DNA from 3 places in the Rhizobium cerradonense genome. Region 1 is predicted to be linked to each of the others. Evidence: predicted binding sites of a transcription regulator. Region 1 holds the regulator's gene; each other region holds the start of a gene.
What was found. Region 1 encodes PhoB, which activates phosphate uptake and scavenging genes when phosphate is short. Its sites were predicted from a motif close to TGTCATNNANCTGTCAT; they were not measured.
Positions count from the first base shown of each region.

Region 2: the regulator PhoB is predicted to act here: its motif matches at 2,157-2,173, upstream of ppk2 (polyphosphate kinase 2).
Region 3: the regulator PhoB is predicted to act here: its motif matches at 1,836-1,852, upstream of PH547_RS03845 (BtaA family protein).

Region 1 is NZ_JAQJCK010000007.1:119,847-123,123, reverse strand. It holds gene pstB (phosphate ABC transporter ATP-binding protein PstB) at 1-626, shown strand, start outside; gene phoU (phosphate signaling complex protein PhoU) at 678-1,391, shown strand; gene phoB (phosphate regulon transcriptional regulator PhoB) at 1,424-2,107, shown strand; gene PH547_RS17300 (GcrA family cell cycle regulator) at 2,207-2,731, opposite strand; gene PH547_RS17295 (aspartate aminotransferase family protein) at 3,157-3,277, shown strand, end outside.
Region 2 is NZ_JAQJCK010000003.1:41,336-44,612, forward strand. It holds gene PH547_RS07725 (methyl-accepting chemotaxis protein) at 1-967, shown strand, start outside; gene ppk2 (polyphosphate kinase 2) at 1,129-2,049, opposite strand; gene dxs (1-deoxy-D-xylulose-5-phosphate synthase) at 2,385-3,277, opposite strand, start outside.
Region 3 is NZ_JAQJCK010000001.1:789,432-792,708, reverse strand. It holds gene PH547_RS03850 (class I SAM-dependent methyltransferase) at 1-542, opposite strand, end outside; gene PH547_RS03845 (BtaA family protein) at 539-1,786, opposite strand; gene PH547_RS03840 (serine hydrolase domain-containing protein) at 1,978-3,277, shown strand, end outside.

The DNA of each region.
Region 1 (3,277 bases):
CCTTCCTGCGTTGCCTCAACCGCATGAACGATACGATAGACACCTGCCGCGTCACCGGCAAAATCACGCTCGACGATCAGGATATCTACGACAACTCAATCGATGTCGTCGAGCTGCGTGCCCGCGTCGGCATGGTGTTTCAGAAGCCCAATCCGTTTCCGAAGTCGATCTACGAGAATGTGGCCTATGGTCCGCGTATCCATGGGCTGCATCGGTCCAAGAGCGATCTCGACCATATCGTCGAAACCAGTCTGCAGAAGGCCGGGCTGTGGGGCGAGGTGAAGGATCGGCTCTATGATGCCGGCACCAGCCTCTCTGGCGGTCAGCAGCAACGCCTCTGCATCGCCCGCGCCGTCGCGGTCAGTCCCGAGGTCATTCTCATGGACGAGCCGTGCTCCGCGCTCGATCCGATCGCCACCGCCAAAGTCGAGGAACTCATTCATGAGCTGCGGGAAAACTTCACGATCGTCATCGTGACGCATTCCATGCAGCAGGCAGCCCGCGTTTCGCAACGTACCGCAATGTTTCATCTCGGCCATCTGGTCGAGGAGAACGATACCGATAAGATGTTCACCAATCCCGATGATTACCGCACGCAGGATTACATCATGGGCCGTTTTGGCTGATGATGCTCCCCGCGCGGTTCCTTTCACATCTTTCACCTAGAGGATAAAAAAATGGTCTCAACACACATTCTCTCCGCTTACGACGAAGACCTGAAGTTCCTGACGCGCCGCATTTCCGAAATGGGCGGCCTGGCGGAGCAGATGGTCAGCGACAGCGTCCGCGCCCTGGTAAACGGCGATGCCAGCCTTGCGCAGAAGGTCATCTCCGATGACGTCATTCTCGACCACGCCGAGCGCGAAGTCGGCGACAAGGCGATCGTCACCATCGCCCGCCGTCAGCCGATGGCTGCGGACCTGCGTGAAATCATGGGCTCCATCCGCATCGCCGCCGATCTGGAGCGCGTCGGCGATCTCGGCAAGAACACCGCAAAGCGCGTCATCGCCGTGCAGGGCACCGGCGTTCCGCGTCGTCTCGCCCGCGGCATCGAACACCTCTCCGAACTGGCGCTCGTCCAGCTCAAGGAAGTGCTCGACGTCTACTCGACCCGTTTACCTGACAAGGCCGTGTCGATCCGCGAACGCGACGAGGAAATCGACGCCATGTACACCTCGCTCTTCCGCGAGATGCTGACCTACATGATGGAGGATCCGCGCAACATCACCACCTGCACGCATCTTCTTTTCTGCGCCAAGAACATCGAGCGCATCGGCGACCATGCCACGAACATCGCCGAGACGATCTATTACATGGCGACCGGTGCCCAGCCCGAAGGCGAGCGCCCGAAGGACGATACCGCCAACACCGTCGGTTCGGTAACGGAATAAAGTAGACACCAAGAGAAGGAGACCAGAGGCGCATGGTTCCGAGAGTTGCTGTTGTAGAAGACGAGGAAGCGCTAAGCGTTCTGCTGCGCTATAACCTCGAGGCCGAGGGCTTCGAGGTCGACACTATCCTGAGAGGCGACGAAGCTGAGCTGCGCCTCCAGGAGCGCATCCCCGATCTTCTGATCCTCGATTGGATGCTCCCCGGCGTGTCCGGCATCGAGCTCTGCCGTCGGCTGCGCATGCGGCCGGAGACGGAGCGCCTGCCGATCATCATGCTCACCGCTCGCGGCGAGGAAAGCGAGCGCGTGCGCGGCCTTTCCACCGGCGCGGACGACTATGTCGTCAAGCCGTTCTCGACGCCGGAACTGATGGCCCGCGTCAAGGCGATGTTGCGCCGAGCCCGCCCGGAGGTCCTGTCCACGGTACTGCGCTGCGGCGATATCGAACTGGACCGCGAAACCCATCGCGTCCACCGAAAGAGCCGTGAAGTGCGGTTGGGGCCGACGGAATTCCGCCTTCTGGAATTCCTGATGTCGTCCCCCGGCCGCGTCTTCTCTCGGTCTCAGTTGCTCGACGGCGTGTGGGGGCATGATATCTATGTCGACGAACGCACCGTCGACGTGCATGTCGGCCGCCTGCGCAAGGCGCTGAATTTCTCCAACATGCAGGACGTCATCCGCACCGTTCGCGGCGCGGGTTATTCCATGGAGGCCTGATGGGGGAGGCCTGATCGGGGCAACCCGATTGGCCATCCAACATAGCGGCGGAAACAGAAAACGGGCCTTTCGGCCCGTTTTTCCTTTGTCTGGTGTGGTTCAGTGCGCGGCCCGGCGCCGGTCATGCACCGGCTGGTAAGCCAGCCGCTGATGGTAGGTGCAGTACGGCGAAGAGTCCGGGCTGTCATTGCCGCAGAAGTGAAAATCTTCCTTCAGCGGGTCGCCGACCGGCCACTTGCAGGTGCGCTCCGTGAGCTCCGTCAGGCCGAGGCGGCGCGAGATCGGAACGACCACATTGGCGGCCGGACGATATTCGACTTCGCTGACCGTATCGATCTCGACCTCTTCCTTGAGCATCGTCGCACCCTGCTGGCGGGTAACCGTGCGGGTTGCAACGCGCGAGGCGTAATTCGGCGCGCGTGGGGCCGAGGTATTGCGCTTCGGCGCTCGAGCTGTGGTTGCCGCACCACCGGCCTTCGCTCGGCCCGGCAGGCTCAAGCGATGCACTTTGCCGATGACGGCATTACGGCTGACACCACCGAGCTGTGCCGCGATCTGGCTGGCGCTCAAACCTTCGGACCACAGCTTTTTCAGCTTCTCGACGCGTTCGTCTGTCCAATTCATGCCCTGTCTCCGCTATCGCGTTTCTGATGGCAGAATCCCTCACCATTGCCTCGAATTGGGTCGAGGCGTGAAACGCTTTAAAATTGTGGTGACTAGTTCCGCCGCATGCAGTCTAGTAATTGGTTTTTAACCTAGTGTGAGGCTGACTCCGTGACAAGAGTCGCGGGAATCTTGAGGAATCGATTTCGAGGTTTTCCCCAACTTGCTATACGTGAGTGGCATTTATGCAATATAAGTTGTCGAAGACATGCCATCCATCGAGAGGTGCTCTGCCGCACCTGCTAAATCGCCAGTTTTGTTGACATCGCAGTGCAAAACATCAATAGTGCCCATGCCGCCGCAAGGCGGCATTTTTGATTTTTCCGGGCCCGTTTCATTCGAAGGAAACGATTGGCCCTAAAGGTTGTGATTGAGGAGAATGCGCCATGGCTGAAACCGCGCCGCTTTATGACACCTATATGCGTGCTCCGCTGCGGTTCGAGCGAGGCGAGGGCGTGTGGCTGATCACGGAGACCGGCGAGCGTTATCTCGATTTCGCCGCGGGCG
Region 2 (3,277 bases), on a different contig from region 1:
GCTCGACGGCGTCCGCGTCGACTTCAACAATGCCGTCGAAAAGCTGGAAGCCGCCCTGCAGTCGGTCGGCCACAATGCTTCGGCGATCAATGCCGGTGCCGGCGAAATTCGTTCGGCCGCCGACGATCTTGCCCGCCGCACCGAGCAGCAGGCGGCCGCCGTCGAAGAGACCGCAGCAGCCCTCGAAGAGGTGACGACGACGGTTCGCGATTCCGCCAAGCGCGCTGAAGATGTCGGCCATCTCGTCGAACGTGCCCGTCAGGGCGCTGAGAAGTCCGGCGATGTCGTGCGCAAGGCGGTCTCCGCCATGCAGCAGATCGAAAAGTCCTCGGGTGAGATCAGCAACATCATCAGCGTCATCGATGATATCGCCTTCCAGACCAACCTCCTGGCTCTGAATGCCGGTGTCGAAGCTGCCCGCGCCGGTGATGCCGGCAAGGGTTTCGCGGTCGTCGCCCAGGAAGTCCGCGAGCTGGCCCAGCGTTCCGCCAGCGCCGCCAAGGAGATCAAGGCACTGATCACCACCTCGAGCGATCAGGTCAACACCGGCGTGTCGCTGGTCGGCGAAACCGGCAAGGCGCTGGAACTGATCGTTTCCGAAGTGCAGGAGATCAACCGCCACGTCGGCGCCATCGTCATCGCCACCCGCGAACAGTCGACCGGCTTGCAGGAAATCAACACTGCCGTCAACAATATGGACCAGGGCACGCAGCAGAATGCCGCCATGGTCGAGGAACAGACGGCGGCGAGCCATGCACTCGCCCGCGAGGCAGCCTCCCTCAATGAGCTCCTGCACCAGTTCCGTCTGAGTGACATGCCCCGCGAATCCAAACGTCCTGCGGCCGTTACCGCCCAGTCACGACCGGCTGCTTCGCCTGCGAGGGCATTGGGCCGCACGGTTGCCAAGGCGTTTGGCGGCAAGGCCACCGCGGCGGCTGTTGCCCAGGATGAGTGGGAGGAGTTCTGAGGCTGGCGTCTTGATGACGCCGAACCTCTGATGCTCTTTCTGACGGGCATCGGAGGTCGGGGAGATCTGTCTCGCCTGTTTCGAGGCGAGACAGATATCAGTTAGCGGTAGCTGCCGAGGGTGGCTATGACCCTTGGCCAGTGCTACCGCGAAAGCGTTCCCTAGTACTTGGACGGAACGTAAAGCTCCGGCGGCAGCACCTTGCGCTCATAGTTGGGGTTGAAGACGCGCTCCGGCAGGGTGATGTCCTCGTGAGGCACGTCCTCATAGGGAATCTGCCTGAGCAGATGGTCGATGCAGTTCAGGCGGGCGCGCTTCTTGTCATTGCCTTCGACGATGTGCCAGGGCGCTTCCGGAATGTTCGTGCGCGCGAAGGTTTCTTCTTTCGCCTTCGTATAGGCTTCCCACCGCACGCGGGACTGCAGATCCATCGGCGAGAGCTTCCACTGCTTCAAGGGATCGTGGATGCGCACGAGGAAGCGAAGCTGCTGCTCCTCGTCGGTGATCGAAAACCAGTATTTGACAAGCCGAATCCCGGAGCGAACCAGCATGCGTTCGAACTCGGGTACGTCGTGAAAGAACTGTTCGACCTGATCTTCCGTCGCAAAGCCCATCACACGCTCGACACCGGAGCGATTGTACCAGGACCGGTCGAAGAGAACGATCTCGCCGCCCGCCGGCAGATGGGGCACATAGCGCTGGAAATACCATTGGGACTTTTCGCGGTCGGATGGCGCTGGCAGCGCCACGACCCTGGCAACGCGCGGGTTGAGCCTTTGGGTGATCCTCTTGATTGCCCCGCCTTTGCCCGCCGAGTCTCGGCCCTCGAAGATCACGACGACCTTCTCCTTGTGATAGGTCACCCAATCCTGGAGCTTGATCAGTTCGGCCTGTAGCGACAGCAGGGTGCGGAAGTAGTCGATACGCGGCATCGCAGCCGGATGTGCCTTCTGGTAAATCTTTCGGATCTCTTCGGAAAGAGCCGGTTCCGAGAGTTCCAACTCATAGTCTTCGTCTAGCGTATCGGCCAGTTCCGCTTCAAGCCAGTCGGAATACTGGTGCTCTTTGTCTGAATTGTTCAAGGTTCTCTCCGCTTCTCGATGGCAGCTAACGACAGCAGTCGATGCATGATCGCTCTTAAAAACGCGAACATGCCCGTTCCTGCATTGCTGCAAGTTCCGCTTTGTTCATGACAGTTAGATGACTGATTGCCGCAGGGCGAAGAGACGAAGCACGCCGCACTCAATTCTAATCAGCAAAAGCGGACTAGATGCCGTGGAGGCAAAGCCAGCGACCTTTCCACATTCAAATCAACGCGCTTCGCCCACAGGGCGACCACGCCTCAGGGCGCGCCTGTTAAAGTGCCGGAAGATCGACATCCGAACAAACGGTAGATCGATGGCGGGCCAAGCCGGATTTACCCGACGACCTCGATAATCCGGCTGCGGCCCAGCGCCTTGAACACCGTCTGCACGATGCCGGCCCGGTCGAGACCGGCTTTGGCATTCATGACTTCGGGCTTGGCTTGCTCCATCCAGATGTCGGGCATGACCAGCGTGCGGATCTTCAAACCATTGTCGAGCAGGCCTTCCGTGGCGAGGAATTGCATGACCTGGCTGCCGAAGCCGCCGACCGAGCCTTCCTCGATGGTGATCAGCACCTCATGATGGCTGGCAAGCTGGCGGATCAGATCGTGGTCGAGCGGTTTGGCGAAACGAGCATCGGCAACCGTTGTCGGCAGTCCGGCCGCATCGAGATCTTCGGCGGCGGCAAGGCTGTCGGCGAGCCGGGTGCCAAAGGATAGCAGCGCCACTTTCGAACCCTGCTTGACGATGCGGCCCTTGCCGATCTGAAGAATTTCGCCGCGTTCCGGCAAATCGACGCCAACGCCTTCGCCGCGCGGATAGCGGAAGGAGATCGGGCCAAGATCGTAGGCAGCAGCCGTGCGCACCATATGCTTCAGCTCCGCCTCGTCGGCGGCGGCCATGACCACGAAGCCGGGCAGGCTGGCGAGAAAGGCCGTGTCGAAGGAGCCGGCATGCGTCGGCCCGTCGGCGCCGACGAAGCCGGCGCGGTCGATCGGGAAGCGCACTGGTAGCCCCTGGATCGCGACATCGTGCACCACTTGGTCATAGGCGCGCTGCAGGAAGGTCGAATAGAGCGCCGCGAAGGGCTTAAAACCCTCGGCGGCCAGGCCGGCCGCAAACGTGACGGCATGCTGCTCGGCAATACCGACGTCGAAACAGCGGGCCGGGAAAAATTCCTGCAGCTTGTCGAGACCGGTGCCGTTCGGCATGGCGGCGGTGATGC
Region 3 (3,277 bases), on a different contig from region 1:
AACTTTGTCAGCCAGCCTTTCAGCATGGTGCGGAACCAACCAGGCAGGCGCTCCTGTTGGCCGAAATCGACGATGTGCAGTTCGCCGCCGGGAATGACCGCGTTCAGCGAAGCATCGATCGCGCTCTTCCAGTCCGGGATCATCGAGAGTGCGTAGGAAATCATGACACGATCGAAACCGTCGACACCGAAATCACCAGCCGAGAAGGCAGTGGCGTCGGCGACGCGGAAATCCGGTACTTGTTTCAGCCCGCGAAAATTATTGCGGGCCGAAATCAGCATCTCTTGGGAGATGTCGAGGCCATAGAGTCTCGCCGAGGGAAAGCGACGATGAGCCAGCAACATGTTGCGGCCGGTGCCGCAACCCACTTCCAGTAGGGAGCCGCTCAAAGGCACGTTGAGGTGCGCAATGGTGCGATCGCGGCCGAAGAGGTAATATTTGCGGGTCAGGTCGTAGATGTGCCGCTGGTAACGGTACATGCCGTCCATCAGTCCGGCATGGTTCTTCGAGCTTGTCTGAAGACCTGTATCCGCCTGGCTCACGCTTTTTTCCCGTAGATGTGGAAGCCGCCGTAGATCGCCGAGCGGTCGCGGACGTTAAGCTCCTGCGAGCGCTCTTCGAAATAGACCCACTGATCGCGAATGGCGGGGGAGAGGCGACCTTCGATGATGCTCTTTTCGGCGGCGGTGCGGAAAATGACGCGGGCGCCTTCGCGGGCCGTGCGGGTAATTTCAGCCCAGAGGTCGTTGAGCTGTTCGTCGGTCATCCAGTCCTGGGCGTCGAGCAGGATATAGCGGTCGCGCGAAGCGGCGGGCTTGGAGGCCAGAAGCTCCGTGAAGTTGGCATGATGCACATCGACGCGGTCGGCATTGGCGCGGATTGCGGCGTAGTGCTCAGGCCGCAGATAGGTCGGCAACGGGCCTTGGTGTTGGGAGGCATAGCGCCGCGCAAAGGCCTGCCAGGCGAAATAATTGTCCCGCATCGGGAAGTGGCAGGCCAGCTTTTCCAGGCGGTGCTTCAGGACGCCAGATATGGAATCGTCACCTGCGAGGCTCGCAAGTTCGTCATATTGTTGCGGCGGGATGCCGAGGCCGAAAAGCGAGCTCTTACGGCCGAGTAGCCAGCGGACCATCGGCTTGTCGAAGATCGGCGCAATTTCGTTGTCGAAGAACTGCCGCTGTTCGCGGACCGTGCGGGCTTCCGTCATCTTGCCGAGGCGGACGCCGTGCAGGCGGGCCAGCACATGGGCGGCGCCGATGAAGCGGCCGAGCAGGCCGGTCTTATAGATGTTGCGGTTGAACACCGTGACGCGGCGGCGGCCATACATGTCGCGGCCATCCCAGTGAGCGGCGGTCGCCGGATCGAGACGCGGCGCGATGAACTGATCGTATGCCTGGCTATTGGCGCTAACGTCCGGCGTGCCGAAGAAGCGCACGAGATCGGCATGTCCGGGTAGCAGCCGGAAGGCGGCGAGCTTGAGCTTGTTCAGCGCGATGTGGTGACGATTGAGGTCGACGACATCGATGGAAGCCGGGTTCTGCGAAAGATAGGCGAGCATGTTGCAGCCGCCCGAGCCGATTGTGACGATGCGGTGGTGCGGCTGCAGCTCCATCGCCTCCATGTCGATATCCGGATCCTCCCAGATCTGCGGATAGACAAGGCCGGAAAACAACATGCCGAACAGGCGCTCCGAAAAGCCGGCCTTCGACAGAGCCTTGTGTTGCAGCAGAGCGTCCTTGAGTTTCCGATTCTTGTGGAGACCGGCATCCGGGGCAAATTCCGTCATCTGAGTCTTGTCACCGATTTGTCAGGTTCAGCGCGTGTAACCCGGCAATGCTACAGTCTGATGACGTGGACTGTTGGCAGACCCGGCCGGTAGGGCCGTCACGGTGATATTTGCAAGGCTGTGGCGACGATAGGTCTTTCACATTCCTGCATTTCCTGATTGTCTCCGCATTCCTTCGGAGGGTGTGTGATATGCGTTTAATATCGAGAGTGGTCGGGGCTCTTGTTTTTTTGCTGCTGATCATTGTCGCGGGCGGTGCGGTCTGGCTTTCGGTCTGGCCACCGGAATTGTTGAGGGTCGGGGACGGCTATGCCGCCAAGATCGTCTGCTCGAATACCTTTATCGCCAAGCGCGATCCCGAGCGGATATTGGCGGATGACGTGCAGGCGCCGGGCAATCCGGCGCTGAAGCTCGTTCGGGTTTCGGTCAATCGAGAGGAAGGCGTGGTAACCGCCCGCTTTCTCGGCATGTTTGCACCAAACTATGCGCTCTACCGCGGCGCGCTCGGCTGCACGACGGTGCCGGACGGCGATCTGCCGGCGGCGCGCAGCGCGGCGTTCCTCAATAAGATCAAAGCGGCCAAAAGCGATTCTCCTTGGCCGGATGGCGATAAGGCCGTGCTGGGCCAAGACGACACCGGCCTCGCGCTCTCCAAGCTCCTTGCCAATCCGGACTTTGCCGGTCCCGCCATGCGCGCCATCGTCGTCGTCAAGAACGGCCGCATCATCGCGGAGACCTATGGCGAGGGATTCGACAAGGGCACGCCTTTGATCGGCTGGTCGATGACGAAGACCGTCAATGCCGCCATCATCGGCCGCCTCATGCTTTCCGGCCGCATGTCCTTCGACGATCAGAATCTTTTGCCGCAATGGAGTGCCGACGCGCGCAAGAACATCAAGCTCAGCGATCTCCTTAGCATGGAGAGCGGTTTGGCCTTCAATGAGGGATATGGCGCAGTCTCAGACGTGACGCGCATGCTCTATCTCGATCCGGATTCGACCAGGGTTGCCTCGAGTGCGCCTCAAGAGGCGGCGGCAGGCGAACGATTCAGCTATTCCAGCGGCACGGCGACGCTGCTCTCTCGGATTTGGATGAACAAGCTTCCCAATGAGAGTGCGGCGATCACCTATCCGCGTGAAGCGTTGTTTGCGCCGCTCGGCATGTTCAGCGCTGTGTTGGAAGCCGATGAGCGCGGTACTTATGTCGGCAGTTCCTATCTTTATGCGACGCCGCGCGACTGGGCGCGCTTTGGCCAATTCCTGCTGCAGGATGGTGTCTGGAAGGGCCAGCGCCTGTTGCCGGAAGGCTTTGTTGGCGCGATGCGCACTCCGACGACGGCATCCGAAGGCATCTATACGCAGGTTCAAGCCTGGCTTGCCGGTCCCGGTGGTTCGGATGCGCAGTTCGGCCTGCCGACGGATACGTTCTGGATGCTCGGACATGATGGCCAGAGCGTCGCCATTGTGCCGTCAGCCAATCTCGTGCTGGTGC